2 regions of the Rhizobium sp. NPDC092011 genome follow, and region 2 is predicted to be linked to the other one. Evidence: riboswitches for the same ligand, from Rfam matches in the RefSeq annotation. Region 2 holds a riboswitch; the other holds the start of a gene.
The links. Region 2 has a riboswitch for S-adenosylmethionine ahead of ACIQJ2_RS23785 (O-succinylhomoserine sulfhydrylase). Riboswitches for the same ligand answer to the same signal wherever they lie in the genome.
Positions count from the first base shown of each region.

Region 1 (15,043 bases), on a different contig from region 2:
ATTTATGGAAGAAGCCGAAGGGCCTTTCGGCGACCGCCTCTACCTGCGCCGGGAAAACCTCAGCAAAGGCTCGGATAGGATTGGCGTTCGGGCGACGGCGGAAATGGAACGACAGGATCTGCCGTGCGACCTGACGGATCGCGGCTTCGCCCGGCACTTTCTCAGGAAACTTGGCAAATTCCGTGTAAGGCAGGAAGGGCAGGTCCTCATCCGTCAGATGCAGCTGGAACAGACCGTCGAAATCCTCGCCCGACAGCTGAAAGAACCCACCATTGTGGAAGTAATCAAGCGTTCGGCCTTCCATGTCGAGCCGATTGATCGCCACCGTCGTCTTGCCGTGTTCGCGGCGATAGCCGATCCCTTGAGTATCCGGCATGAAGAAGGAATCCATCTCCACCAGGCAGAGCCGGCCGCGGCCGATCTGCGCGGCGACATGGTTCTCGACCTTGTCGTAGATCGCAAGCTCGGTGCAGCGCACACCGTAAAGAGCCTCCAGATCTTCCAGCGGCACCTTGAAGAAAGTGAATTGGTCGCCCTCGAAGTCCTGCGTCACCGTGAAGCCGAGCATGGCTTCAGGCGGCAGCTTCAGGCTCGAAAGCACTTCGATCCACAGATCGATATAGCAATTCGTCTCGGGCCACATGCGCTCGCTGTCGTGCAACGCATGTGGCCTATAGGCGGCGGGATTCAGTCCCTGAAACACTGAAACCATGGAAGCGATCAGCCCCACAGCGTCTTGCGCACGCTCTCGGGCCATTCCTTGACGTCGAGACCGTGGGAGTGGAAGAGCGCCAATGCAATGCGCTCCAGCCCGAAGCCAACGCAAGCCGTGTGCACGACACTGCCGTCAGCAAAGTTCAGGCCCCACTTCGTGCCGAAGGCATCCTGGTGATAGTTGAAGCTCATGCAGGCGGTCGGCTTGGCGACGGAGGTAATCGGGATCAGCAGCTCGAACTTGAGGTTCTGGTCGCGCTGGTTGTTGGCGAGCATCTTGCCGGCGCGGCCGAAGAACGGGTCGTTGGCGACGTCGATGGTCACGTCGAGGCCGACGGCTTTCATCATCTCGACACCGCGATCCATCCAGCTCTGGCGGAAATCCGTCACGTGCTTTTCGCTGCCCATGCAGACATATTCGCGCATGCGGAAGAGTTGCTGACGGGCAGGGTCCTTGGAAGGCTCGTGGCGGAAGCAATAGGACTGAAGGTCGTAGAGCGCGCCGTCTTCCGAAATGGCGCCGCGCTTGGCGACCGTCGGATAGAGCGGATAGCAGGCCGCCGGTGTCAGCACGATATCGGTCGCCTGCTGGTCTTTCGTCCAGTCGTCGCCGACTTCCATGCACTTCAACAGGCTCATATGATCGAGTTCGTTGCCGCAGAAGCTGTGCACCGTGCCGGCAAGCTGCGGGAAGCTCTTCATATAACCGCTGGTTTCGAAGAAAGCGCGGTTCATGCCGGGCGGAAAGCGGATGGCCTCGGCGCCATCGGCACCGCCGAACTTGTCGATCAGGCGTTCGAAAGCCGAAATGACGTCTTCGAACTGACCGCTGCGGCCGTAGAGGCCGTCAACGCCGGTATCGATCAAAAGACCAGAATCGAAAAGACGGTCGAGAAACGAGGATTGCATATCCATGGCGGTTACCCCAACAGGCTGGTGTCTTGTTTGTGGACGAGCAGCATCGTCGACGTATTGCCGAGGATGCGGTCGTTCGAGATCATCAATTGCGCCGAATGCGCGTCGCGCAGGTGGCGGCCGAGGCTGTAGGGCGTACCGTTCTTGTAGCCCATGATGCCGCAGATCAGCATCGCGTGGTTGATGATCGGCAGGATCATCTCGGATGATGCGATCTTGACGTTGTTCATCGCCACGGCAAAGGCCATCGACGACAGCCGATCCGCATCGAGCTTCGCCTCTTCATAGGCCTTCAGCCCGGCAACCACATTGGACTTCACCATCTGCAGCATGCTGGAGGCTTCGGCGAGACGCAGCGCGCCGGGCGGTGGCGCACCGGGAGACTTGCGGGCGGCGGCCCGCACGAACGCCTGCGCGCGGGAAACCGCATCGGCGGCTATGCCGTACCAGACGCCGCTCCAGAGCAGATGCGAGCTTGCCAGCATCGATTGCGCGGCAATCTCGGCAAACGGCTTCGGCAGGATCTGCGTGGCCGGAGCCTCACCCTTGAAGAGGAAGCCGTCGGAGCAGGTGCCGCGCATGCCGAGCGTGTTCCACTCGACTGTGCGCTTGATCTCGTACTGATCTCTAAGGAAGCAGGTCAGCACCTGGTCGGAAGACGCAGCGTCAGCATGGCTGCGCGAGGTGATCAGGATAGCATCGGCATGCGCGCCATAGGAAATGACGGTCGCATCCTTCTCGAGATAGCAAGTATCGCCTTCGACCTTGATGGCGCAAATACTGTTGCGCAGGTTGCCACCGATCCCGCCTTCGGTCGTGGCCGAGGCCAGCAGCAGCTGTTCCCCAGCGATGCGGCGCATGAATTCGCGATGCCAGTCGCTGTCGGCGCCATGCTCGACCAGGCTCGAAAGCTTGATGTGGTGCATGGCGAAAACCATGGCGCTTGCCGCGCAGGCCTGACCGAGAATGGAGCACAGCTCAGCGATTTCGGTGATCGACGTACCCTCGCCGCCAAGCGCGACAGGGATCTGGATCGAAAGCAGCTTCTCGGCGCGCATCGCGTCGACGGCTTCACGCGGGAACCGGCCCTCGAGATCGACGGCATCGGCGTGCTGGCTGGCGATCGCTGCGACGCGGGCGGCGCGCACCGCCGCTCCCTCGCCCGTCCCAACCTCGAGTAAAGCGACCGCCACACTCATCACGCGACCTTTCTGCCGTCCAGGATCATGCCGACGGTTCTTTCGATCGCGGCGATGCTGGCAAAGGACTTGCGGTTCAGCAGGTTATCGGGAAACTCGATGTCGAATGCCTCTTCGATACCGAGCATCAACTGAACGGAAGCGAATGAGGACAATCCTGTCGCATAGAGATCGGCATCGTCTTCGATCTGATCGATAGCAACGGGAAGCGCACCGAACTTGGCCAGCAAATCGCGAATCGTCTTGTTCATAGTCTAGTCCCTTCTGGCAATTGCAAGCATAACCGTGGTTACGCAGTCTTATTTTCGCCAAGAAGTAACAGACAAAATAGAACATTCCGCTAATCGACGTGGTAAATACAACCAACTTATACTTTGCAGAACAATTCTATATTCATCATTTGTTTGATAAAAATTTACTAAACATAAACCATGCAAACTGCCGTCCGCACGCACATATTCAATAATCCCAATATTATGTGTCGGTGATTTTGTGAAAAGACGGTACGCGCAAGAAGGTTAACGCGCCAACTCGCCGCCACGTTTTATTCGACAAATCTCATAACAATCATAGCGTCAGTAAAAGTATAGAATGGAAGGGCCTGTTCTACAGCGCCGCGCCGCATGCGACGCGCAAAGGTCGCTGTAGCACTTTAAATCCGCTGCATAATTCCTCAAAATCGAATCCGATTTACGGAACTATGCCGTGGCCCTCGGGCGGATAGCGGTGCTCGCCGCCGCGATAATCCGAAACAGAATAGCAACCTTCGCCAACTGGGCGAACCGAACTCCCCCCAATGTCAGCCTTGCCGTAGCCACCTGGGATATCGAGGATATAAGTCGGCTGGCAAAGACCGGAGATCCGGCCGCGCAACGCCCCCACGATCGCCTGCCCCTCCGCGATGCCAAGACGGAAATGGCTGGTGCCGGGGGCAAGATCGGGGTGATGCAGATAATAGGGCTTTACCCGCGTTTCGACGAAAGCCTTCATCAGCGCCGCCAATACATCGGGGTCGTCGTTGACACCCTTGAGCAGCACGGACTGGCTGACCAGCACGATCCCCGCATCGACCAGCCGTGCGCAGGCAGCCCGGGCCTCCTCCGTCAGCTCGCGCGGATGGTTGGCATGGAGGGCGACATAAACGGTCTTCCCGCTTGCCTTCAGCGCCGCGATCAATGCCGCATCGACCTTGGAAGGATCGACAACGGGAATGCGCGTATGGAAGCGAACGATCTTCACATGATCGATATCGGCAAGCTGCCTGAGAATCTCTTCCAGCCGCCTCGGCGAAAGAACCAGCGGATCGCCACCGGTCAGGATGACCTCCCAGATCTCCCTGTGATCGCGGATATAGGCGAAAGCACCATCGAGCGCATCGCCGTCAAGCATGCCGAGCCCCTGCGGCCCGACCATTTCGCGGCGGAAGCAGAACCGGCAATAGACCGGGCAGACATGCACGGCCTTCAGCAGCACGCGGTCCGGATAGCGATGCACGATGCCTTCGACCGGGCTGTGCGCGTGATCGCCGATCGGATCGGCGCGTTCCTCTGATGTAACCAGCAACTCGGCCGCATCGGGTACGAATTGGCGGGCGATGGGATCGGCGGGATCCGCAGGGTCGATCAAGCGCGTGACTGATGGCGTCAGCGCGACGGCATAGCGCTCCGCCACCGCTTCGAGCGCCATCGCCTGCTCGGCATCGATCAACCCGGCACGCTCGAGCTCACCGATATTGCGGATCGGACGCATCGAATTCATGCGCCATACTCCGCGACGGGCGCCCAGAGCACCTGCTCGATGCGCGAAGCACCGGTTGCCAGCATGACGAGCCGGTCGAAGCCGAGCGCGATGCCGCTTGCATCGGGCATTAGGGCCAGCGCCTGCAAGAAATCCTCATCCAGCGGATAGGTCTCGCCGTAGACGCGCTGCTTTTCCGCCATTTCGATCTCGAACCGGCGGCGCTGTTCCTCGGCATTGGTGAGCTCGCCAAAAGCATTGGCAAGCTCGACACCGCAGGCATAAAGCTCGAAACGTTCGGCGACGCGATGATCCCTTGCCGACGGGCGGGCAAGCGCCGCCTCCGAAACGGGATATTCGTCGAGAATGGTGGCGCGGCCGAAGCCGAGATTGGGTTCGATCTTCTCGACCAGCACACGGCTGAAGAGATCCTGCCAGAGGTCGTCGTCGGCAAAACGAATGCCTGCCTGGCGCATATCGGCCGCCAATCGCTCGCGATCGGTCGATCCATCGAGGCCGATGGAGGCAAACAGGTCGATGCCGGCATAGCGCTCAAACGCGGCTGCGACGCTGATCCGCTCCGGCTGCAGGAACGGATCGATCTCGGCGCCGCGATAGGTGAGTTTCTTCGCGCCGACCGTCTCGGCTGCCAGCGCCAAGAGCGCTGAGCAATCGGCCATCAGCATCTCATAGCTCTCGCCCGCCCGATACCACTCCAGCATGGTGAATTCGGGATGGTGCAGCGGCCCGCGCTCGCGATTGCGATAGACGTGGGCAAAGCAGGCAATGCGCTCCTCGCCGGCCGCAAGCAGTTTCTTGCAGGCAAATTCGGGCGAAGTATGAAGGTAGAGAGGCGATGCCTTGCCGTCCGTCGTCAGCCCCTCGGTCTCGAAGGCATGAAGATGCGTCTCGTTGCCCGGCGACACCTGCAGCGTCGCCGTATCGACCTCGATAAAATCGTTGCTTGCAAAGAACACGCGCATCGCCGCCTGGATCGCATTGCGGCCGATCAGGAACGGCCGCCGGTCCGCATGGACATTGCGGGTCCACCAGGGGGACGCTTTGCTCGTCGTTGGCTTCATTCCTAGCTTTCTTCGGGGCGCAAGCCGCGTTGGGGGTGGCAATTTCCATTGATTTAGGGTAGTTGCGCCCCCAAGCAAACAATTGCTGCGTCTCGGAGAGCATTTAGACAGTCCCTCTACGACGCAAAGCGCAGCGTTACAAGGAAGTCTTATGGTCAAGGTCATCGCCTCTTCGGTCCGCAAGGGCAACGTTCTCGACGTCGACGGCAAGCTCTACGTCGTTCTCACCGCTCAGAACTTTCATCCGGGCAAGGGCACTCCGGTCACCCAGGTCGACATGCGCCGCATCGTCGACGGCGTGAAGGTTTCCGAGCGCTGGCGCACCACCGAACAGGTCGAGCGCGCCTTCGTCGAAGACGTGAACTTCCAGTACCTCTATGAAGACGGCGAGGGCTTCCACTTCATGAACCCGGCCACCTACGACCAGGTCGTCGTCGATGTCGACACCATGGGCGACCAGAAGGCCTACCTGCAGGAAGGCATGACCTGCATCCTGTCGATCCACGAAGGCATTCCGCTGGCGCTCGAACTGCCGCGCCACGTCACTCTTGAGATCACGGAGACCGAGCCGGTCGTCAAGGGCCAGACGGCATCCTCCTCCTACAAGCCTGCCATGCTGTCGAACGGCATCCGCACTCTCGTGCCGCCGCATATCAACGCCGGCACCCGCGTCGTCATCGCCACGGAAGACAATTCCTACGTCGAGCGCGCCAAGGACTGATCTTCAGGCTTTTAGCTTGCATCAGAAGCGCCTCGTCCTCGCGACGGGGCGTTTCGCGTTTCAGCTGGATTGAAATCGCATCGCTGTGGCCGCGCCGGCAGGCAGGATCACACTACAGCATCGGCCCGAAATCGGAATTGATTTTCGGAAAGCCTGATGCGTAGATTCAATAAGATAGAGCGTCTTTGTGCTTCCGAAAGGAAGCACGACGCCCTAGCGCGTGCTGGCTTTTTTACCGCTCTTTTCTTCGGCTTTGGCGGGTTCCGAAGGCGCATCTGTTTCGGTGCTGTGCTCGTGCGGGGCCAAAGCCTGCATGTGCAGAACGCGTGGCGACATCGCCTGCATGTAAGCATCAGAGCGGCCGATATAGATCATCGTCGCATCGGTGAGGTCCGCCAGCATGGCGCAGGCCTTTGCCTGAACTTCAGCCTCCAGCCCTTCAAAGGCATCGTCGAGGATGATCCATTTCGGTTTCGCCAACAGCAGATGCGCAAAACCGACGGCCTTCTGCTCCTCGGTATCGAGCAACCGATCCCAGCGGGCTTGGGTATCGAGGCGGCTCTTCAGGCGGCCGAGTCCCACCTTGTCCAAGACGGCATCGACGGCGGCATCGTCATAGGCGTCCCTGTCGTCCGGGAAGCAGATCGCCTCCCGAAGGGTGCCCGTGGGAACATAGGGTATGTGCGGCACGAACATCATGTCTTCCATCGGCGGAAGGCTGACCGTTCCGGCGCCGCTGTACCATTGATGTGCCAACACCTCGAACAACAGCCTGCGGTTCACGCCATGGTCGCCGTTGATCATGATGTGCTCGCCGGCATTGATGGTGACGGTGCCCTCGGCGATCCGGAAACCATTTTCCGTGGCCTCGTCATTGGTCTTCGTCGACACCTCCAGATCGGTCCAGACCATCGTGCCCGGAGCAGCCTTGTCGAAGGTAAGGGTGTGCGGCATCGGCGGCTTGTCATCCATCTCCGTCAGTGCCTGCCGGAAATCGGTGACGCGCATCAGCGTTGCGCGCCATTCCGCGATCGGCCCGAAATTGGCGACGTACCAGCGCAGGGCCGAATTGACCTGATTGAAGGCGCCGACCGCCACCATGAGCTGGCCGAAAGTCAACCCGCCGGAGAAATAGGCGGGCGCCGCCACCAGGATCGGGATGATCAGCACCAGCCAGCCATAGCCGGCGGAAACCCAGGTGAGGTTGGTGTTGGCGATGGCAAGCTGACGGATGACGCCAAGCACGGCCGATATATCGAGGTTGATCCGCTTGCGCTCATTCTCCTCACCGCCGGCAATGGTGATCGCCGGCATATGCTCGTTGGCATGCATGAGCGCGAAACGCAGCTCGGCTTCCTTCGAATAGCGATCGGCATTCAATCGCACCAGACGACGGCCGACGAACTGGCTGAGAAAGGATGCGGAACCGGCGTAGAGGATTGCCGCCCAGACCATGTAGCCCGGGATGGAGAAGTTCGCTCCCTTGAAATGGAAGACCATGCCGCTCGACAGCTCCCAGAGCACGCCGATGAAGCTCAAGAGCAGGATCGTCGCCTGGACGAGACCGATGGCAAGGCCGGTGGTGCTTTCGGCGAGGTTGCGGGCATCCTCGTGCAAACGCTGGTCGGGATTGACGCCGATCAGGCCGGAGGACGCGAGGCGAAGCGCCCGCTTGGCCTGCAGCCACTGGTTCACCAGATCTCTCGCCAGCCCCTCGCGCATGTAGAGCGCCGTCATCTGGTTCAGCCACGCCTGGATGACGTTGAGCACCAGCAGCGAGCCGGCGATGATGCCGAAAACGCCGAGTTGATGGAAGAAGGCTGAGATATCGCGCCGTGCCAGTGAATCGTAAAAAGGCGCATTCCAGCTGTTCAGCAGCACCTGGACGTAGGCGGTGAGCAGGATGATCACCAGGAGCGCTGCCGTCAGCGAAATAATCTTGATGCGAACCGGCGAATTCCAGAAGGCCGAGAACATCATTTTCAGCCGAAAGAAAAGGCTGAAATCGTATCCGACCTGCTCGTTCCCCTGGATATTCGGCTTGGCTTGCGCTTCAACTGCCATCAGCACTTCCCTGCGACGCACGTCCCGTCAATTAATCATGACCCGCCCTCATGTCCATCCTTGCAACAGATCGGTGCGATCACGTTCCTATATACACGGTTTCGCGTCTTGAACCGAATTAGGTCAGCAATTAGCTTGCACTCGAAAGATTGAGAAAGCCTTCCGATGCAATTTCAAGGAACTGCCGACTATATCGCCGACAAGGACCTGATGGTCGCCGTCAACGCCGCTATCCGGCTGGAACGCCCCCTGCTGGTAAAGGGTGAACCGGGCACGGGCAAGACCGAACTGGCCCGCCAGGTGGCGGCGGCGCTCGGGCTCGAGATCATCGAGTGGAACGTCAAATCGACCACCAAGGCGCAGCAGGGCCTCTACGAGTACGACGCCGTATCGCGTCTGCGCGACAGCCAGCTTGGCGATATCAGAGTTCACGACGTCGGCAATTATATCAGGCGGGGCAAGCTCTGGCAGGCCTTCACCTCATCCCAGAAATGCGTGCTGCTGATCGACGAGATCGACAAGGCTGATATCGAGTTCCCAAACGACCTGCTGCAGGAACTCGACCGCATGGAATTCCATGTCTACGAGACCGGCGAAACCATCCGTGCCGCCATCCGCCCGATCGTCATCATCACATCGAACAACGAGAAGGAACTGCCGGACGCCTTCCTGCGCCGCTGTTTCTTCCACTATATCCGCTTCCCCGACATGGAGACGCTGGCCCGCATCGTCGAGGTGCATTACCCCGGCATCAAGCAGGCCCTGGTACACGCCGCCCTGACGCAATTTTTCGAAATCCGCGACGTACAGGGCCTGAAGAAGAAGCCCTCGACCTCAGAGGCCCTTGATTGGATCCGCCTGCTCGTGGCTGACGACGTCGACCCCGCCACGCTGCGCGCCGATGCGAAGAACGCGCTGCCGAAGCTGCATGGCGCATTGCTGAAAAACGAACAGGACGTGCATCTCTTCGAACGGCTGGCGTTCATGGCGCGGGGACAGGGAAAGTGAAGGAAGCCAACCACCCGTCCTCGTGGTTCGAGACGGCCCTGCGGACCTCCTCACCATGAGGTCTGATCTTTCGCGCAATGTCGGAAACTCTCTCCGCCTCACCCTGAGGTGCCTTGGCGTTGAAGCGCGAGCGCAAACGCCGAGGCCTCGAAGGGCGAGGCGGCCTCTCGGCTATCCGTTAGCCCATTGACCCGCCGCGACAGCGGGTTTATGGATTTTGCTCTGTGGTGATTTGGCCGGCCGGCTTGCAGCCACGTTAAATAAGTCGCTAAAGGGCCGCGTGCGGACCGGTAGCGATTCATCGCGGCCGGTTTTTTTGTATTTGGTTGAGTGGAAACAATGCCCATCAAGATTCCCGATACGCTGCCCGCATTCGAAACCCTCCAGAGCGAGGGCGTGCGGGTGATGACCGAAACGGTGGCGTTCCGTCAGGACATCCGCCCGCTTCAGATCGGGCTCCTCAACCTCATGCCGAACAAGATCAAGACCGAGATCCAGATGGCGCGCCTGGTCGGCGCATCGCCGCTGCAGGTCGAGTTCTCCCTGGTGCGCATCGGTGCTCACAAGGCGAAGAACACCTCCGAGGAGCACCTGCTCTCCTTCTATGAAACCTGGGAAGAGGTGAAGCACCGCAAGTTCGACGGCTTCATCATAACCGGCGCACCGATCGAGCTGCTCGAATACGAAGAGGTTACCTACTGGGACGAGATGCGGCAGATCTTCGACTGGACGACGACCAATGTCCATTCGACGATGAACGTCTGCTGGGGAGCCATGGCCGCCGCCTATCATTTCCATGGCGTGCCGAAGCATACGCTGAAGGAAAAGGCCTTCGGCGTCTATCGCCACCAGAATCTCGCGCCATCCTCCGTCTACCTCAACGGCTTCTCCGACGACTTCGCCATTCCCGTCTCTCGCTGGACGGAAGTGCGCCGCGATGACATCGAGAAGGTGCCGAGCCTGCAGATTCTGATGGAATCGAGCGAAATGGGCGTCTGCCTCGTGCACGAGCAGGCCTGCAACCGGCTCTACATGTTCAATCACGTCGAGTATGATTCCACCTCGCTGGCGGATGAGTATTTCCGCGATGTGAATGCGGGCGTGCCGATCAAGATGCCGCACAACTATTTCCCACATAATGACCCGGAAATTCCGCCGCAGAACCGGTGGCGCAGCCACGCCCATCTATTCTTCGGCAACTGGATCAACGAGATCTACCAGACCACGCCGTATGATCTGGAGGAGATCGGCCTGGAAAGGACCTGAGGCTTGTTCATTCCCTTCTTCCTGAAGTTGAGGCAAGCGAAGGTTCCGGTCACACTCCGGGAATTCCTGTCGCTGCTTGAGGGAATGGAAGAGGGGATCGCCGACTATGACGTCGAGGCCTTCTACTATCTGGCGCGCACGACGCTCATCAAGGACGAGCGCTTTATCGACCGCTTCGACCAGGTCTTCGCCGATTATTTCCGCGGCGTGGAAGCGATCGGCGGCAATGCCGAGGGGGAGGTGGTCGAAGCGTCAGCCATTCCTGAGGAATGGCTGCGCAAGCTCGCGGAACGGCATCTGACCGAAGAGGAAAAAAGAGAGATCGAGGCGCTTGGCGGCTTCGACAAGCTGATGGAGACGCTGCGCGAGCGGCTGGCCGAGCAAAAGGGCCGGCATCAAGGCGGCTCGAAATGGATCGGCACGGCTGGAACCTCGCCCTTCGGCGCCTATGGCTACAATCCGGAAGGTGTGCGCATCGGCCAGGAAACCTCACGCCATCGCCGCGCGGTCAAGGTGTGGGATCGCCGCGACTTCAAGAATCTCGACGACGGCGTCGAGCTTGGCACCCGCAATATCAAGGTGGCACTGAAACGACTTCGCCGATGGGTGCGCGAGGGCGCCGCCGAGGAGCTCGATCTTTCCGGCACCATCCGCTCCACCGCCGAGCATGGCTATCTCGACGTCCAGACGCGGCCGGAACGGCGCAATGCCGTCAAGCTATTGATGTTTTTCGATGTCGGCGGCTCGATGGACGATCATATCCGCGTGGTCGAGGAGCTGTTTTCCGCCGCGCGATCAGAGTTTCGCCACATGGAATATTTCTATTTCCACAACTGCCTCTACGAAGGCGTGTGGAAGGACAATCGCCGCCGCCGCGTCGACATCACGGCGACAACCGATCTCATCCGCACCTTCGGCCCCGACTACCGCGTCGTCTTCGTCGGCGATGCCTCGATGAGCCCCTACGAAATCAACCATCCTGGCGGTTCTGTCGAGCATTGGAACAAGGAAGCGGGCGAAGCCTGGCTTGGCCGAGTAACCGGCCATTTCCGCAAATGCATCTGGCTCAACCCCGTACCCGAAAACGACTGGGGCTACACGACCTCCATCTCCATCATCCGCCGCCTGATGAGCGACCGCATGTATCCGCTGACGCTCGGCGGGCTGGAAAAGGCGACGAAGGAATTGTCGCGCTGACGGATCGGCATTTGCATGCCGTGGCGCCACCAAATAGACACAACCATTTGCGGAAATGTGCAGGGGATATCTTCCCGCATCGCTGGGAAAACCGGTGGAGATGTGCGTGCGCCACGCTTTGAAACTGCTTCTCTCCATCGCAACCATTTTGCTCGTCTCGCAGCAGGCACGATCCGAAGAGGGAGGCTTCTCCGGGCAGTGGGACCAAGTTTATTCCAGCACCGGCGCCCGAGAAAAATGTCGCGCCGGAATAATCAGGCAGGGCAGGTTTATGAGGATCAGCACCAGCAACGGCTGGAGCGCCACCGCGGAGACGAGCGGCTATGGAAATGCCAGCTATGCGGCAGGCATGGGGCGCTGGCGCTCCTATGTGGAAAAATACAGTCAAAAAGCGTTCTATGTGCTTCTCGCCGTTCGCGGCGACAGGTTGATGGTGATCATGAAGGCCGAAAAAGCGGATGGGTCGAACCAACTGATCAAAACGGTCTTCAGTAGGCGGACAGCCAAACCTCTCAGGAACCAGCCCTAATCGCCGGAGGACGAAACCGACAACCTATCATGCGCGCGGCACATTCAACGCGTAGCCTGTCGGTCCGATGTGCAGATTCCGAGGCCAAGGAGCCTTTTACGCCTCCGAACGGAAGCGCCGCGCTCCGGGAACAAATCACAATCAGACCCTGATCCCACCACCGCTCCTAAATTTCATCACTCGATCGGTTGCGGAACGACGAGAATGGGGGCAGGGTCTGGCCTTGCCTTTTCGATAGCCATGGATGAGCTGATATGACGGAAAATACTTTGCAGCGGGAAGCTTTTGGGACGACGGCCGATGGGGAAACCGTCTATCGCGTCAAGATCGTCGGTGGCGGCCTCACCGCGCATGTCATCTCTTGGGGCGCCGTCATCCAGGACCTGCGGCTCGAGGGCCACCAGCCTGCGCTGTTGCTCGGCTTCGACAATTTCCCCGATTATCCCGCCCACTCCTCCTATTTCGGCGCCACGCCCGGCCGCTGCGCCAACCGTATCGGAGCCGGCCGCTTCACGCTGGATGGCAAGCAGTACCAGCTGGAGCTCAACGAAAAGGGCGTTACCCACCTGCACGGCGGCAAGGACAATATCGCCAAACGCAACTGGACCATCGTCGAGCACGATACCGACCGCGTCGTCCTGAAGATCGTCGATCCCGATGGCCGCGCCGGCTATCCCGGCAACTGCACGATCCAGGCGACCTATCGCGTGCATGGCAATGGCGAACTGTCTGTCACCTACGAATCGACCACGGACCAGCCGACGCTGGCCAATGTCTGCCAGCATGCCTATTTCAACCTCGACGGCCGCGACGACACGCTTGGTCATGACATCATGATCGCCGCCGATCACTATACCCCGACCGACGAAAAGCAGGTGCCGACGGGGGAAATCCGCTCGGTCGAAAGCACAATGTTCGATTTCCGCGAGATGTCGCCGATGAAGCGCTTCGAAGGGTCGGAGCAGGCGCTTTACGACCACAATTTCTGCCTTTCCAGCGAGCGCACGGCCAAGCGCTCCGTCGTGCTCGCCCGCAGCGTCAATTCAGGCGTGTCGCTGGAAGTCCGCACGACCGAGCCAGGCGTTCAATTCTACACCGCCTTCAAGCTCAACGTTCCGGTTCCGGGCCACGACGGCCAAAAGATCGGGCCGTTCGCGGGCTTCTGCCTGGAAACCCAGGTCTGGCCGGATGCCATCAATCATGAAGGCTTCCCCAATGCGGTGCTCCGCCCCGGCGAGGTATTGCGGCAGGAAACGGACTATATCTTCACCAAGAACTGAGCCGGGCATGCCCAACGCTCACAATCATCGGCCGGGCGCTCCAAACGCCCGGCCGTTTCTTTTTGCCCTGCGAACAGATTCATCTTGTAAATTGGTTCTAAATAGGTTCTAAATAACATTCATGGATAGAACCAGTTTGATCGCTGAATTGAACAATCGCGGTCTCGGCGAGGGCACCGGGAGCGGGCCGCTCTATAAGCGGCTGGCACGGGCATTGACCGGGCTTATCCAGGAAGGCCTGCTGAAATCGGGCACGGCGTTGCCGGGCGAGCGCGATCTTGCCGGCGCCCTGCAGATCGGCCGGGTCACGGTGCGGACGGCCTACCGCGACCTGCTGGCCTCAGGCGTCATCGAATCGCGCCACGGCAGCGGCACTTTCGTCTCGCAGCACGTCGAGCGCATCGAGCAGCCGCTCTGGCGGCTCTCCTCCTTCTCCGCCGACATGCGCTCGCGTGGTCGCGAGCCGGCTGCCCGCATCCTTCAGCGCACCATCAGTCCGCCAGCGCCCGAAGAAACTTTCCTTCTCGGCCTCGGCCTTGACGAACCCGTGCTGCGGCTGGACCGCCTGCGCCTCGCCGACGGCCAGCCGCTCGCCATCGAGCGCGCCGTGGTTCCGATGAAGTTTCTGGGCGAAGACGCCATAGCCGAAGGGTCGCTCTACGATGCGCTCGCCGCACGAGGCTTCAAGCCAGTGCGCGCGCAGCAGAGGCTGACCGCCGTGACGCTGGACCCCACTTCCGCATCGATCCTGACCGTCAAGGCCGGGGCGCCCGCGCTTCTGATCGAGCGTGTCTCTCGCCTCGCCGACCAACGCGTCGTTGAATATACCCGCTCGCATTATCGCGGCGATGCCTATGATTTTGTTACTGAATTAAGAATTGGAGATGACCTATGAGCAACACCCAATCCCTTATGCTGACGGAAGCCGGCCAGTCGCCCGACGTGGTCGCGACGCTGCTTGAAAAGGAAAAACCCGCCTTTGCGGAAATTGCAAAACTCTTCTCCTCCGCTCGCCCCTCGCTGATAACGACGGCGGCACGCGGCTCGTCCGACCACGCGGCAACCTTCTTCAAGTATCTGTTCGAAATCTCCTGCGGCGTCCCGGTCGCCTCGGTCGGCCCGTCGATCGCCTCCGTTTATGGCGCCCCTCTCCACCTTAAGGGCGGCATCCACTTCACCGTGTCGCAGTCCGGCGGAAGCCCCGACATCATCGCGCTGCAGGCCGCGGCGAAGAAGGGTGGCGCAACCACGATCGCCGTCGTCAACGTCACCGACAGCCCCCTCGCCCATGAAGCCGACATCGTGCTCGGCCTCAATGCCGGCAAGGAACA
Region 1 is NZ_JBIVSO010000004.1:367,480-382,522, forward strand. Features, by position in the region: gene ACIQJ2_RS20035 (DUF1839 family protein) at 1-712, opposite strand, end outside; gene ACIQJ2_RS20040 (amino acid--[acyl-carrier-protein] ligase) at 721-1,629, opposite strand; gene ACIQJ2_RS20045 (acyl-CoA dehydrogenase family protein) at 1,635-2,828, opposite strand; gene ACIQJ2_RS20050 (acyl carrier protein) at 2,828-3,079, opposite strand; gene ACIQJ2_RS20055 (lysine-2,3-aminomutase-like protein) at 3,519-4,586, opposite strand; gene epmA (EF-P lysine aminoacylase EpmA) at 4,583-5,647, opposite strand; gene efp (elongation factor P) at 5,799-6,368, shown strand; gene ACIQJ2_RS20070 (ABC transporter ATP-binding protein/permease) at 6,582-8,432, opposite strand; gene ACIQJ2_RS20075 (AAA family ATPase) at 8,598-9,440, shown strand; SAM riboswitch at 9,655-9,732, shown strand; gene metA (homoserine O-succinyltransferase) at 9,780-10,706, shown strand; gene ACIQJ2_RS20085 (VWA domain-containing protein) at 10,710-11,903, shown strand; gene ACIQJ2_RS20090 (hypothetical protein) at 12,010-12,432, shown strand; gene ACIQJ2_RS20095 (aldose epimerase family protein) at 12,687-13,712, shown strand; gene ACIQJ2_RS20100 (GntR family transcriptional regulator) at 13,834-14,607, shown strand; gene ACIQJ2_RS20105 (SIS domain-containing protein) at 14,604-15,043, shown strand, end outside.
Region 1: another riboswitch for S-adenosylmethionine. It lies ahead of metA (homoserine O-succinyltransferase); the one in region 2 lies ahead of ACIQJ2_RS23785 (O-succinylhomoserine sulfhydrylase).

Region 2 (15,043 bases):
AGCCCGTCAGGGAGGATTCATTATGAACGCGTTGAAATTGTCTATTCTCGCGCTGGTCGCATCCGCCGCTTTTGCCGGCGCTGCCGTGGCCCGCGACCAGATTCAGATTTCCGGTTCTTCTACCGTATTCCCCTATGCCAAGATCGTCGCCGAGAATTTCGGAGAGACCCACACCAACTTCAAGACGCCGATCGTCGAATCCGGTGGCTCGGGCGCCGGCCTCAAGGAATTCTGCAAGGGTGTCGGCACCGATTCCATCGATATCGCCAATGCGTCGCGTCCGATCAAGGATAGCGAAATCGGCGCCTGCAAGGCCGCTGGTGTCGCCGATATCCAGCAGATCAAGATCGGCTATGACGGCATCGTCTTCGCCTTTGACAAGAGCAACCCCGATATCAAGTTCGTACCCGCCGATCTCTACAAGGCGCTCGCAGCCGAAGTCGTCGTCGACGGCAAGCTGGTCGCCAATCCCTACAAGAAGTGGTCGCAGATCAACCCTTCGCTGCCGGATTTCGAAATCGCCGCCTATATTCCGGGCGAGAAGCACGGCACGCGCGAGGTCTTCGAGGAACGTGTTCTCGCTTCCGGCTGTAAGGCTTCCGGCGCGCTCGACGTCATCAAGGCCACGATCAAGGATGCAGACCAGCAGGCGAAGAAGTGCATTGCCGTGCGCAAGGACGGTCTGGCAGTCGATATCGACGGCGATTATCCGGAAACTCTGGCGCGCATCAACGCCAACAAGCATGGCGTCGGCGTCTTCGGCCTGTATTTCTACCAGAACAATGCCGACAAGCTGAAGGTCGCCACCGTCAGCGATATCGTGCCCTCGGGCCAGACGATCGCCGACGGCACCTATCCGGTCTCGCGACCGTTGTTCTTCTACGTCAAGAAGGCGCATCTGGGCGTCATTCCTGGCCTCAAGGAATATGTCGATTTCTTCACCAGCGATCAGATGATCGGGCCGGATAGCCCGTTGGCCGAATATGGCCTCGTGCCCGCGCCGGATGCTGAACGCGACCAGATCCGCAAGGACTTTGCGGACGGAAAGATCATGTGAGTGCGTAAGGACTATGCGTCGGTGCGGTCTTCGACCGTGCCGACGTTGGCCGGAGAATGGGCCGGGGAATTGGTATGAGTGTGTCACTGCTGCTGCTATGCGTGTCGGTCATCGGCGCCTTTGCCTTCGTGCTGGGGCGGGTGAGGGCTGCTGCGCTGTCGGCTGACGGCAGGTCTTCCTCGATGCATTCCAGGCATGGCTATCATGGTGCCTATGCCGCCATATGGGCCGTCCTTCCGGCATTGGCGCTCGTCTGCGTCTGGTCGATTGCCAGCCCGGAAGTGATTGATCGCCTGGTGATCAAGTCCTTTCCGGAGGAGGTGAAAATCCTCCCGCGCGCAGAACTCAATCTCAGCTACGGCATGGTGCGCAGCATCGCGCACGGCATGCGCCTTCTCAGTGGTCGGGAGCTGACGGAGGTCGCCGGCGGCACGGCCGATCTGCAATTGCTGCTGGCGCAGAAGGGCGTGCCGCTGGCGATCCGCCCGACCGGTTACATGGTCGATGCCGCCAACAAGTATAACGGCATGCGGGAAATCAGCCGGATCGTCATGAGCGTGTCGGCGATCCTGCTGTCGCTGCTATGCGCGACCTATGGTCTGCGCGTCATCGCTCCTCGTTTTCGCGCCCGAAATCGTGTCGAGCAGGTCATTCTCGGGGCGCTGATCATTGCGTCCTCCATCGCCGTGCTGACGACGCTCGGGATCGTCGTTTCGATGCTGTCGGAAGCTGCGCGTTTCTTCAGCATGGTGCCGGCCGGTGAGTTCTTCTTCGGCACGGTCTGGGATCCGCGTTTCACCGGCGCAGGCACGCAGACATCGGGAACCTTCGGCTTGATCCCGCTGCTGGCGGGTACGATCTATATCGGTTTTGTCGCCATGCTCTTTGCCGTGCCGATCGGGCTGTTCGCGGCGATCTACATGGCGGAGTATGCCTCGGCACGCGTGCGCTCCATCGCCAAGCCGATGCTTGAGGTGCTGGCCGGTATACCCACAATCGTTTATGGCTTCTTTGCCCTTGTCACGGTCGGACCTTTCTTCAGAGACATTTCGGCCGAGATCAACGGCCTGATGACGGGAAGCTACACGAGCTTCATCGAGGCGCAGAGCGTTCTGACCGCCGGTTTCGTCATGGGCGTGATGCTGATCCCCTACGTCTCGTCGCTGTCGGACGATATCATCATGGCGGTTCCGCGCTCGCTGCGCGACGGCTCGCTCGGCCTCGGCGCCACGCGCTCCGAGACGGTGAAACGCGTCCTCTTGCCCGCAGCGCTTCCCGGTATCGTCGGTGCGCTCCTGATGACCGCCTCGCGGGCGGTCGGAGAAACGATGATCGTCGTGCTGGCGGCCGGCGTCGCGGCGCGCATGCAGTTCGATCCCTTCGAACCGATGACGACGGTGACGGTGAAGATCGTCAATCAGTTGACCGGCGATCTGGAGTTCACCTCGCCGCAAACGCTGGTCGCCTTTGCGCTCGGCATCACCCTGTTCTGCCTGACGCTCTGCCTGAACGTCTACGCCCTCTACATCGTCCGCCGCTACCGGGAGCAATACGAATGAGCGATATCGTATCCTCCCCGCTACAGAATATTCCGCGCGAGCTTACGCCGGGCACGCGTGTGCGCCGCGATATCGGCATTGGCAGGCGCTATGCCGCCGAGCGTCGTTTCCGCGCCTGCGGCATAGCCGCGGTCATCTTCGGTCTGGTCTTCCTCGTCATTCTGGTCTCGACGGTTGTCCGCAACGGCTATACCGCCTTCGTCCAGACCTCGATCACCTTACCGATCGAATTCAGCGAGAAGGTGATCGATCCGACAGGCAAGCGGACCAGCGATCCGAAGTTGCTGATATCGGCCAATTATCCGGTCCTCGTGCGCGATGCGCTGGTGAAGATGCTCGGTATCGATCCCGCCAATCGCGCGCTCGTTCGCGAGGCAACGGCCATGGTATCCGACAGCGCCAGGATCGCGCTGCGCGACAGGGTCGCTGCCAACCCTTCGATTGTCGGAACGACCCAGGACGTCACTTTCCTTGCCAGCGCCAACATCGACTCCGCCAACAAGGGCCAGATCGATCTCACGGCGGACGAGAAGGACCGCAAGGTATCCGACCGGCAGGTTGCCTGGATGAAGCAGCTCCGCGATAGCGGCGCTCTCTACAAGGCCTTCAACAGCGGCCTCTTCGTGTCGGGCAATTCGAGCCGGCCGGAAGCGGCGGGCCTTGGCGTCGCCCTGATCGGCTCACTCTACCTGATGCTGACCGTGCTCGTCCTCGCCTTGCCGGTGGGCGTCGCCGCCTCGATCTATCTCGAGGAGTTCGCGCCTAAGAACCGGCTGACGGATCTGATCGAGGTCAACATCAACAACCTCGCCGCCGTGCCCTCGATCGTCTACGGCTTGCTCGGTCTCTCCGTCTTTATCAATACCATGGGCCTGCCGCGCTCGGCCTCGCTGGTCGGCGGCCTGGTATTGAGCCTGATGACGCTGCCGATGATCATCATCGCCACACGCTCGGCGCTGCGGGCGGTGCCGCCGTCGATCCGCAGCGCAGCGCTTGGGCTCGGCGCGTCGCGCATGCAGATGGTCTTCCACCATGTCCTACCGCTTGCCATGCCTGGCATCCTGACGGGCACGATCCTCGGATTGGCGCATGCGCTCGGCGAGACGGCGCCGCTGCTCTTGATCGGCATGGTCGCGTTCGTCGCCAATTATCCCGCTTCGCCGCTCGATCCTTCGACGGCGCTGCCGGTGCAGATCTACATGTGGGCGAGCGAGGCGGAGCGTGCCTTCGTCGAAAGGACCTCTGGGGCCATTATCGTCCTGCTCTTTTTCCTCGTTGCGATGAATATCGGCGCAATTCTGCTGCGCCGCCGCTTCGAGCGGCGCTGGTAGGGGAGGAGCGCAAAATGAACATGATGACGGAAGCCGGAAGCGAAAGAGCATTGGCCAAGAAGATGATGACGATCCCTTACAAGATGATCGGCCAGGACGTTTCGGTCTTCTATGGCGAAAAGCGTGCGCTCTTCGACGTCAATCTGAATATTCGCGCCAATACGGTCACGGCTTTGATCGGCCCGTCCGGCTGCGGCAAGTCCACCTTCCTGCGTTGCCTCAACCGCATGAACGATACGATCGAGACATGCCGCATCACCGGCAAGATCACGCTCGACGATCAGGATGTCTACGATAACAGCATCGACGTAGTGGAGCTGCGCGCGCGCGTCGGCATGGTTTTCCAGAAGCCCAATCCGTTTCCGAAATCGATCTACGAGAACGTCGCCTATGGCCCGCGCATCCACGGCCTGCATCGGTCCAAGGCCGATCTCGAGCACATCGTCGAAACCAGCCTGCAGAAGGCCGGTCTCTGGGGCGAGGTGAAGGATCGGCTGCACGATGCAGGCACGAGCCTCTCTGGCGGACAGCAGCAGCGCCTGTGCATCGCGCGCGCGGTTGCCGTCAGCCCGGAAGTGATCCTGATGGACGAACCCTGCTCGGCGCTGGATCCGATTGCAACGGCAAAGGTCGAAGACCTCATCCACGAGCTGCGGGAGAATTTTACCATCGTCATCGTGACGCATTCCATGCAGCAGGCAGCCCGCGTTTCGCAACGCACCGCAATGTTCCATCTCGGCCATCTGGTCGAGGAGAACGACACCGATAAGATGTTCACCAATCCCGACGATTTCCGCACGCAGGATTACATCATGGGCCGTTTTGGTTGATGATGTCAGGCGCGCGGCTCCCTTCACACAGTTCACCTTGAGGATAGAAAAATGGTCTCCACTCACATTCTCTCTGCCTATGACGAAGACCTGAAGTTCCTGACGCGCCGCATTGCCGAAATGGGCGGTCTGGCCGAACAGATGGTCAGCGACAGCGTTCGCGCATTGGTTCATAGCGATGCCGCTCTCGCACAGAAGGTCATCTCCGACGACGTCGTTCTCGACCATGCCGAGCGCGAAGTCGGCGACAAGGCGATCGTCACCATCGCACGTCGTCAGCCGATGGCGGCTGACCTGCGTGAGATCATGGGTTCCATCCGCATCGCCTCCGATCTGGAGCGCGTCGGCGATCTTGGCAAAAACACTGCAAAGCGCGTCATCGCCGTGCAGGGCACCGGCGTTCCGCGCCGCCTTGCTCGCGGTATCGAACATCTTTCCGAACTGGCGCTCGGCCAGCTCAAGGAAGTGCTCGACGTCTACGCCACCCGCTCGCCGGACAAGGCCGTCTCGATCCGCGAACGCGACGAGGAAATCGACGCGATGTATACCTCGCTCTTCCGCGAGATGCTGACCTACATGATGGAAGATCCGCGCAACATCACCACCTGCACGCATCTTCTTTTCTGCGCCAAGAACATCGAGCGCATCGGCGACCATGCCACCAACATTGCCGAGACGATCTATTACATGGCGACCGGTGCTCAGCCCGAGGGCGAGCGTCCGAAAGACGATACCGCCAACACCGTCGGCGCGGTGACGGAATAATCTGGAAGCGAAGACAAGGAGACCAAAGGCGCATGGTTCCAAGAGTTGCTGTTGTAGAAGACGAGGAAGCGCTGAGCGTTCTGCTGCGCTACAATCTCGAGGCCGAAGGCTTCGAGGTCGACACGATCCTCAGAGGCGATGAAGCCGAGTTGCGTCTCCAGGAGCGCATCCCCGATCTTCTGATCCTAGACTGGATGCTCCCCGGCGTGTCCGGTATCGAGCTCTGCCGCCGGCTGCGCATGCGGCCGGAGACGGAGCGCCTGCCGATCATCATGCTGACGGCCCGCGGCGAGGAAAGCGAGCGCGTGCGTGGCCTTTCGACCGGCGCGGACGATTACGTCGTCAAGCCGTTCTCGACGCCGGAGCTGATGGCTCGCGTCAAGGCGATGCTGCGGCGAGCCCGCCCGGAGGTTCTCTCCACGGTGCTGCGTTGCGGCGATATCGAGCTGGATCGCGAAACCCATCGCGTTCATCGCAAGAGCCGTGAAGTGCGGCTGGGTCCGACGGAATTCCGCCTGCTGGAATTCCTGATGTCCTCGCCGGGCCGCGTCTTCTCGCGCTCGCAGCTGCTAGACGGCGTATGGGGGCACGATATCTATGTCGACGAACGCACCGTTGACGTTCATGTCGGCCGCCTGCGCAAGGCGCTGAACTTCTCCAATATGCAGGATGTCATCCGTACCGTTCGCGGCGCGGGCTATTCCATGGAGGCCTGAGCGGCACATCCTTGTGTTGGGGGCGCTCAGGCATCAACATAGCGGCGGAAACAGAAAACGGGCCTCGAGGGGCCCGTTTCTTTGTCTGAATGCTTGGATCGTCGCTCGGTATTTTTGTTTTACGCAATTCCGGACGGAAAACCGCTTCGCACTTTTCCTGCAATTGCTTAACCGTTGTTCCGCCGACGCTCATTCACCGGCTGATACGCCATGCGCTGATGGTAGGTGCAGTATGGTGAGGAATCCGGGCTGTCGTTGCCGCAGAAGTGGAAATCGTCCTTCAGCGGGTCGCCGACGGGCCACTTGCAGGTGCGTTCCGTCAGCTCCGTCAGGCCGAGGCGACGAGAGATCGGAACGACGACGTTCGAAGCCGGACGATAGGTAATCTCGTTGACCGCATCGACCTCGATCTCTTCCTTCAGCATGGTTGCGCCCTGCTGGCGGGTAACCGTGCGGGTTGCGACACGCGAAGTGTAAGCCGGGGCCCGCGGCGCCGAGGCGCTGCGCTTCGGCGTGCGAGCAGCCGTCGCCGTGCCACCCGCCTTCGCTCGGCCGGGAAGGTTCAGGCGATGCACCTTGCCGATGACGGCATTACGGCTCACGCCACCCAGTTGCGCCGCGATCTGGCTGGCGCTCAACCCTTCGGACCATAGCTTTTTCAGCTTCTCGACGCGTTCGTCTGTCCAGTTCATGCCCTGTCTCCGCTGTCGCGTTTCCGGTGGCAGAATCCTTCACCATTGCCTCGAATGGGAACGAGGCACGAAACGCTTTAAAATTGTGGTGACTAGTTCCGCCGCATGCAGTCTAGCAATTGGTTTTTAACCTAGTGTGAGGCTGACTCCGTGACAAGAGTCGCGCGAATCTTGAGGAATCGATTTCGGGGTTTTCCCCAACTTGCTGCCCCGGCGTGGCATTTCTGCAATACGCGGTGGCGAACGTAATCCTTTTGCGCTGAAGCGTTTTCTCGCACTTGCTAAATCGCCAGTTTTGTTGACATCGCGGTGCAAAACATCAATAGTGCCTGGGCCGCCGCAAGGCGGCATTTTTGATTTTTTCGGACCCGTTTCATCAAGCGGAAGCGATTGGTCCTTAAAGTTGTGATCGAGGAGATATGGCCATGGCCGAGACCGCGCCGCTTTATGACACCTACATGCGTGCTCCGCTGCGGTTCGAGCGAGGCGAGGGCGTGTGGCTGGTCACGGAAAGCGGTGAGCGCTATCTCGACTTTGCAGCCGGCGTCGCCGTCAATTCCCTCGGCCACGCGCATCCGCATCTGGTGGCGGAATTGAAGGCGCAGGCGGACAAGGTCTGGCACCTGTCGAACCTCTATGAAGTGCCCGGTCAGGAAAAGCTGTCGAAGCGGCTGACGGAAGTCACCTTCGCCGACAAGGTGTTCTTCACCAATTCGGGCGCCGAGGCGCTGGAATGCGCCATCAAGACGGCGCGGCGCTATCACTTCGCCAAGGGGCATCCGGAGAAGTTCCACGTCATCACCTTTGAGGGCGCCTTCCACGGTCGCACCATCGCGACGATCGCGGCCGGTGGCCAGGAAAAATATATCGAAGGTTTCGGCCCGAAGGCTCCGGGCTTCGATCAGGTGCCGTTCGGCGATCTCGATGCCGTTCGCGCAGCCATCACCGATGCGACGGCCGCGATCCTGATCGAGCCGGTGCAGGGCGAGGGCGGTATCCGCCCGGCGACCAATGAATTCCTGCGTGGCCTGCGCCAGATTTGCGACGAGCACGGCCTGCTGCTGATCCTGGACGAAGTCCAGTGCGGCGTTGGCCGCACGGGTAAGCTCTTCGCCTACGAGTGGGCCGGCATCAAGCCCGACATCATGGCCGTTGCCAAGGGGATCGGCGGTGGCTTCCCGCTCGGCGCTTGCCTGGCGACCGCAGAAGCGGCCTCCGGCATGAAGGCGGGAACGCACGGTTCGACCTACGGCGGCAATCCGCTTGCCATGGCGGTCGGCAATGCCGTGCTCGACATCGTGCTTGCGGATGGTTTCCTGCAGCACATTCGCGATGTGGCTCTGGTGTTCCGTCAGGGGCTTGCCTCGCTGAAGGATCGCTTCCCCGACATCATCGAGGATGTTCGTGGCGAGGGCCTGATGCTCGGCATTAAGGCGGCAATCCCGCAGGCGGATCTCTTGCAGGCGATCCGCGCCGAGCATCTGCTTGGCGTGCCGGCCGGCGACAACGTCATCCGTCTGCTGCCGCCGCTGGTCGTCACCGCTGAGGAAGCACGCGAAGGTCTCGCCCGCATCGAGCGTGCGGCTGAGCGTGCGCGCGCAGCCCGCACCAAGAAATCGGCCTAAGTTTACCGCCCGCAGTCGGGGCGTTCCTGCCCCATGCGGGCGTTATTGTTTTTTCTGGAGTACAGGTAAGGACATGGCTTCTCCGAAACATTTTCTTGATCTCTCGGCCGTCCCGGCTGCCGATCTGCGCCACATCATCGACGATGCGATCGTGCGAAAGAAGGCGCTGAAGGCGGGTGCGGCAGACAAGCCGCTGGCCGGCAAGATGCTGGCGATGATTTTCGAGAAGCCTTCCACCCGAACCCGCGTTTCCTTCGACGTCGGCATGCGCCAGCTCGGCGGCGAGACGCTGTTCCTCTCCGGAACCGAAATGCAGCTCGGCCGCGCCGAGACGATCGGGGATACGGCCAAGGTCCTGTCGCGTTATGTCGACGCGATCATGATCCGTACCACCGATCACGCGCGCATGCTCGAACTGGCGGAACACGCGACGGTTCCGGTCATCAACGCGCTCACCGACGACACGCATCCCTGCCAGATCATGGCCGATATCATGACCTTCGAGGAGCATCGCGGCCCGATCAAGGGCAAGACTGTCGCCTGGACCGGCGACGGCAATAACGTACTGCATTCGTTGATCGAAGGTGCAGCTCGCTTCGGCTATCGCATGAACATGGCGGTACCCCTTGGTTCCGAGCCAAAGGATCACTATCTGAACTGGGCCCGCAACGAGGGCGCCGAAATCCTGCTCTCGCATGATGCAGACCGTGCGGTCGCCGGCGTCGATTGCGTGGTAACCGATACCTGGGTGTCCATGAATCAGGAACACCGGGCCCGCGGTCACAACGTCTTCCAGCCCTATCAAGTCAACAAGGCTTTGATGGCACAGGCCGACAAAGACGCGTTGTTCATGCATTGCCTGCCCGCCCATCGCGGGGAGGAAGTGACGGACGAAGTGATCGATGGTCCGCAATCCGTTGTTTTCGATGAGGCGGAAAACCGCCTTCATGCGCAAAAGTCGATTCTTGCTTGGTGCCTGGGCGCGATCTGAGGATATGAAGCCGCGCTTGAGAGCGCGGGCGCAGTAGGAGTAAAGCAATGGCCGAAAATGCAGCCTCGCTGGGTCAGTTCGATTTTGCCGGTGACGATCACGTCGTACCCTTTCAGGTGGAGGGCCTCGATGTGCGCGGCCGCGCCGTGCAGCTTGGCCCGTTGCTGGATGCGATCCTTGCCCGGCATGATTATCCGACGCCGGTGGCCCGCCTTCTGGCCGAGGCCATCGTTCTGACGGTTCTGCTCGGCACGTCTTTGAAGTTCGAAGGCAAGTTCACAGTGCAGACCAAGGGCGACGGTCCCGTCGATCTGCTGGTGGCCGATTTCTCGACGCCTGAAAATGTTCGCGCCTATGCCCGCTTCAATGAAGAGGCGCTGGCGAAGGCTATCGCCGAGGGCCGGACAGAGCCGGAGCAGCTGCTCGGCAAGGGCGTTCTCGCCTTCACGATCGACCAGGGCCGGTTCAGCCAACCCTACCAGGGCATCGTCGCTCTCGACGGCGCGTCGCTTGAGGAGATCGCCGGCACTTATTTCCGCCAGTCAGAACAGATCCCGACGCGCGTGCGTCTGGGTGCCGCAGAGCTTTTTGATCGCGACGAGAACGGCAAGCCGCGCCATCGCTGGCGGGCAGGGGGCCTGATCGCCCAGTTCCTCCCCGAAGCGCCGGAACGCATGCGTCAGCCGGACCTGCATGGTGGCGATGGAGATGACGGCGCGCGCCGTCATGTCGAGGATGATGCCTGGGCGGAAGCGCGCAGCCTGGTCGAGACGATCGATGCAGACGAACTGACGGATCCACTCGTCGGCACCGAGCGGCTGCTTTATCGTCTGTTCCACGAGCGCGGCGTGCGCGTCTATGAGCCGAAGGCCGTCTACGATCGCTGTTCTTGCTCGCGGGACAAGCTGAAGGGCGTGCTGCAGGGCTTTTCAGCTGAGGAAATCCAGGCGAGCGAAGAGAATGGCGAAATCGCCGTGACCTGCGAGTTCTGCTCCACCACCTATCGCTTCGAAGTATCCGAGATAGAAGCGGCCTGATGCGGCTCTGGAACATTCCCAGGAAGGGTCCGTAACGCCTTTCTGGGAATCCGGAAAGAAACAGGAAGATGGGGTGTTCCGCTATTCGAAGTAGCGCCGAACGCTCTAGTTCAGCGTCCGCAACAGGTTGGGCGTGTCGAGAGAGAAGGCGGGGATCTTGACGTGGAATTGCTCCCCGTCATCCGTTTCCATCTGATAATGGCCGAACATCATTCCTGACGGCGTGTCCAGCGGGCAGCCGGAGGAGTATTCATAGGTATCGCCAGGCTTCAGATGCGGCTGCTCGCCGACCACGCCCGGCCCCGTCACTTCGTCCACGATGCCGTTCATATCGGTAATGTGCCAATAGCGCGTCACTAGTTTGACGGACATCTTGGAATGATTAGAGATGACGATGCGGTATCCCCAGACATAGCGATCATCATCCGGATCGGATTGCTCCTCCAGATAAAAAGGCTCGACGACCACTTCTATGTCGCGTGTTAAGGCGCGATACATGCCTGCTACCTTGCCGCTGCCCTGAACCGTCGCGCGCTTCTCCAAGCCTCATCGTCGCTTCAGCATTTCCAAGTCTGCGGTATATTATCCGCTTTCCGTCTTTCCCGCAAAGTGCAGGATAACTAGCGATATCCTATAACCGATCCATTCCGTCAAGGAACGGCGTGATGAAATATCGCGCATGGAGGTCAGTCTTTTCAGATTTCAGCTATTACGACTGAAGAAACGGGGCCGTGACTTGCTCTAAAAGTATCTCTTTTGGTTTGTCATTTGGTCTTGTCTGCCTTAATGCGCAGCGGCCGGTATCATGGCCGACATATACGCTTGTCAAAATTGCTGGCACACTCCGGCTTTATCTCCAGCTCGTTCGATCTGCCGTCGAAACCTTCAAACTGGCCGGCGCCGAACTTCCACTCAAGTTTCTTTCGAAAGCGCTTGCCTGAGATTTTCCGATGATCGGATTCGGGTTATCATCTGCTTCTGGCACGGCCCGCGCCTCCCCCCTCCACTCGGGAAAGCATTCTTCATGCGGGGTTTTCGATCTCCAAACCGACTGTTTGAGCGCTGGCATAAGGAGGGGTTGCGATGATTGCTCGCAATAGGAGGTTTAGATGAGGCTTTCTGCCCCTGTATATCACTTGAAGCGTAAGGCGAGGCTTCTGTCCCGCCAGCAGAACATACCCTTGCATGCGGCGCTGGATCGCATCGCCGCGGCCGAAGGATTTGAAGGCTGGAGTTTGCTTTCAGCCAGAACAAGCACCGGCGTCCCTGTCAGCGAGTTGTATTCGCGACTGAATCCGGGCGATCTGGTTCTGGTCGGCGCCAGGCCCGGTCACGGCAAGACCTTGATGAGTTTGAGGCTTGCCGTTGAAGCCATGAAATCAGGCAATCGCGGCGCGTTCTTCACCCTGGAAGACACGGAGCAGGCCGTTCTCAATCGCTTCCGGATGATCGACGCCGATCACGCGGAATTTGCTGAATTGTTCGAATTCGACAGTTCGGATGCCATCAGCGCCGACTATATCGTCACAAGGCTGGCCGCGGCGCCGCGTGGCACGCTGGCAGTGGTCGATTATCTCCAGCTTTTGGATCAGAAGCGGGAAAATCCCGACGTGATGACCCAGGTACAGGCGTTGAAGGCATTTGCGCGGGAAAGAAGCGTGATCATTGTCTTCATCTCGCAGATCGATCGCTCATACGATCCTGAACGGAAGCCTGTCCCCGATCTGGAGGATGTCCGCTTGCCGAACCCCTTGGATCTCAGGTTGTTCGACAAGATGTTCTTCCTGCACGACGGCGAGGTCCAGTTCCGGGCTGCAAGCTGACGGAGAGCCGTATCCTGAGGCATTGCCTCACAAGCTGGATCGGGCCGCCCGGAGAGAATTCGGGCGGCCCGATTGAAATCAGGCGGAAACCTGCGCGAGCGCGCGGGCGAAATCCTCGACCAGATCCTCGCTGTCCTCGATGCCGGCGGAGAAGCGCACGGTGCCCGGCGAAATGCCGAGCTCTGCGCGTGCCTCGTCGGTGAGGTTCTTGTGCGTCGTCGTAGCCGGATGGGTGATCAGGCTCTTGCTGTCGCCGAGATTGTTGGAGATTTTGACGATCTCCAGGGCGTTCTGCAGCTTGAAGGCCGCTTCCTTGCCGCCTTTGAGTTCAAAGGCGATCAGGGTCGAGCCGCCGCTCATCTGCTTGGCGATGATATCGGCCTGCGGATGGTCCTTGCGGCCCGGATAGATCACGCGGGCGACCTTGTTGGTCTGCTCGGCGAGGAAATCGGCCACCTTGGCGGCATTCGTCGTTTGTTGCGCTACGCGCAGCGGCAGCGTCTCGATGCCCTTCAGCAGCGTCCAAGCGGTAAAGGGCGACATGGCCGGGCCGGTATGGCGGAAATAGTCCTGCAGGTGCTCGTCGATCCACTGCTTGTCGGAGAGGATGATACCGCCGAGCGAGCGGCCCTGACCGTCGATATGCTTGGTGGCGGAATAGACGACGATATGAGCGCCGAGCTCGAGCGGCTTCTGGAAGAGAGGCGTCGCGAAAACGTTGTCGACCACGACCTTTGCGCCGATCTGGTTGGCGAGCTTGGCGACGGCTGCGATATCGACCACTTCCAGCGTCGGGTTCGTCGGGCTTTCCAGGAAGAACAGCTTGGTGTTCGGGCGGATGGCCTTTTCCCAGTTCTTGGTGAAGCGTCCGTCGACGAGGGTGCATTCGATGCCGTATTTCGGAGCGAGCGTTTCCACGACCCAACGGCAGGAGCCGAAGAGCGCCCGGGCAGCGACGATGTGGTCGCCAGCCTGCAGCTGGCAGAGGATGGCGGCGGAGACGGCGGCCATGCCGGACGCGGTGGCGCGAGCATCTTCAGCGCCTTCCAGCGCGCACATGCGCTTTTCGAACATGTCGTTGGTCGGGCTGCCGTAACGGGCATAGATGAAACCTTCGGTCTCGCCCTTGAAGCGGGCTTCCGCCGCTTCAGAGGTATCGTAGACGAAGCCCTGGGTCAGATAGATCGCTTCAGAGGTCTCGCCGAATTGCGAACGAAGCGTTCCGTTGTGTACGAGTTGGGTTGCGGGGCGCCAAGTCTTGCTCATGCCATCACCACTTTCAAACAAAAAAACCGGTCGCGAAAGCAGACCGGTTCAACCCCGGTCTTTTTAGCCATTTGTTTAACGTGGCTGCAAGCCGACCGGCCAAATCACCACGGGATAAGTTGCAATACTGCCGTTGACCGCTTGCGTCAATTCCCTGAGTTTGGTTTTGTCTGCGACAAATTATGAGAGAAGCATGATGGCTCGCAATACTGGAATTTTGGCCGATCGCGCTATCGCAGCGCTGTTTGAAACAGGGCGGCTGACGAGCGAGAGAGAACTGGACGTCGATCAGATCCAGCCGGCAAGCCTCGACTTGCGGCTGGGTTCGCATGCCTTTCGCGTTCGCGCCAGCTTCATGCCAGGGCCTTCGCATCTCGTCGCCGACAAGCTCGACCGGCTGAAGCTGCATGTGGTCGATCTCTCGGAAGGCGCGGTGCTGGAAACCGGCTGTGTCTACATCGTGCCGCTGATGGAGCGGCTGGACCTGCCTGAAGACATGTCGGCCTCGGCCAATCCGAAGAGCTCGACGGGCCGCCTCGATATCTTCACCCGCGTCATCACCGACCGGGCGCAGGAGTTCGATAAGATCCCGGCCGGCTACTCCGGTCCGCTCTATCTGGAAATCAGCCCGCGCACCTTCCCGATCGTCGTGCGCCGCGGCTCGCGCCTTTCGCAGATCCGCTTCCGCGTCGGCCAGGCCTTGCTGACCGAGCCGGAACTGCTGTCACTGCACGAAGCCGAAACGTTGGTCGCCAGCAAGAAGCCCAATATCACCGGTGGCGGCATCGCGCTGTCGATCGATCTTGCCGGCGACAAGGAAGGACTGATCGGTTATCGCGGCAAGCACCACACGGCTGTCGTCGATGTCGACAAGAAGGCCCAGCACCATATCTTCGATTTCTGGGAGCCGCTTTACAGCCGCGGCCGCACCGAAATCATCCTTGATCCCGACGAATTCTACATCCTCGTTTCGCGAGAAGCGGTGCACGTACCGCCGCATTATGCCGCCGAAATGACGCCGTTTGATCCGCTGGTTGGCGAGTTCCGCGTCCACTATGCCGGCTTCTTCGATCCAGGCTTCGGCCATGCGCCGGCCGGCGGTCGCGGCAGTCGCGCGGTACTCGAAGTGCGCAGTCACGAAGTGCCCTTCATCCTCGAGGATGGCCAGATTGTCGGGCGCCTGATCTATGAACACATGCTGGAACAGCCAAGCAGCCTCTACGGCTCCGGCCTTGGCTCGAACTATCAGGCGCAGGGCCTGAAGCTTTCGAAGCACTTCCGGCTTTGAACATCCACTGACCGGCCTTGACAGAGGCCGGCAACTGTTGGACATCTCAGGATGTCAGGCGGG
Region 2 is NZ_JBIVSO010000006.1:188,221-203,263, forward strand. Features, by position in the region: gene ACIQJ2_RS23725 (substrate-binding domain-containing protein) at 23-1,057, shown strand; gene pstC (phosphate ABC transporter permease subunit PstC) at 1,132-2,616, shown strand; gene pstA (phosphate ABC transporter permease PstA) at 2,613-3,947, shown strand; gene pstB (phosphate ABC transporter ATP-binding protein PstB) at 3,962-4,777, shown strand; gene phoU (phosphate signaling complex protein PhoU) at 4,829-5,542, shown strand; gene phoB (phosphate regulon transcriptional regulator PhoB) at 5,575-6,258, shown strand; gene ACIQJ2_RS23755 (GcrA family cell cycle regulator) at 6,426-6,950, opposite strand; gene ACIQJ2_RS23760 (aspartate aminotransferase family protein) at 7,376-8,575, shown strand; gene argF (ornithine carbamoyltransferase) at 8,649-9,566, shown strand; gene ACIQJ2_RS23770 (Hsp33 family molecular chaperone) at 9,614-10,603, shown strand; gene apaG (Co2+/Mg2+ efflux protein ApaG) at 10,709-11,101, opposite strand; gene ACIQJ2_RS23780 (DNA helicase) at 11,713-12,426, shown strand; gene ACIQJ2_RS23785 (O-succinylhomoserine sulfhydrylase) at 12,505-13,692, opposite strand; SAM riboswitch at 13,735-13,813, opposite strand; gene ACIQJ2_RS23790 (2'-deoxycytidine 5'-triphosphate deaminase) at 13,886-14,980, shown strand; tRNA gene ACIQJ2_RS23795 (tRNA-Gly) at 15,039-15,043, shown strand, end outside.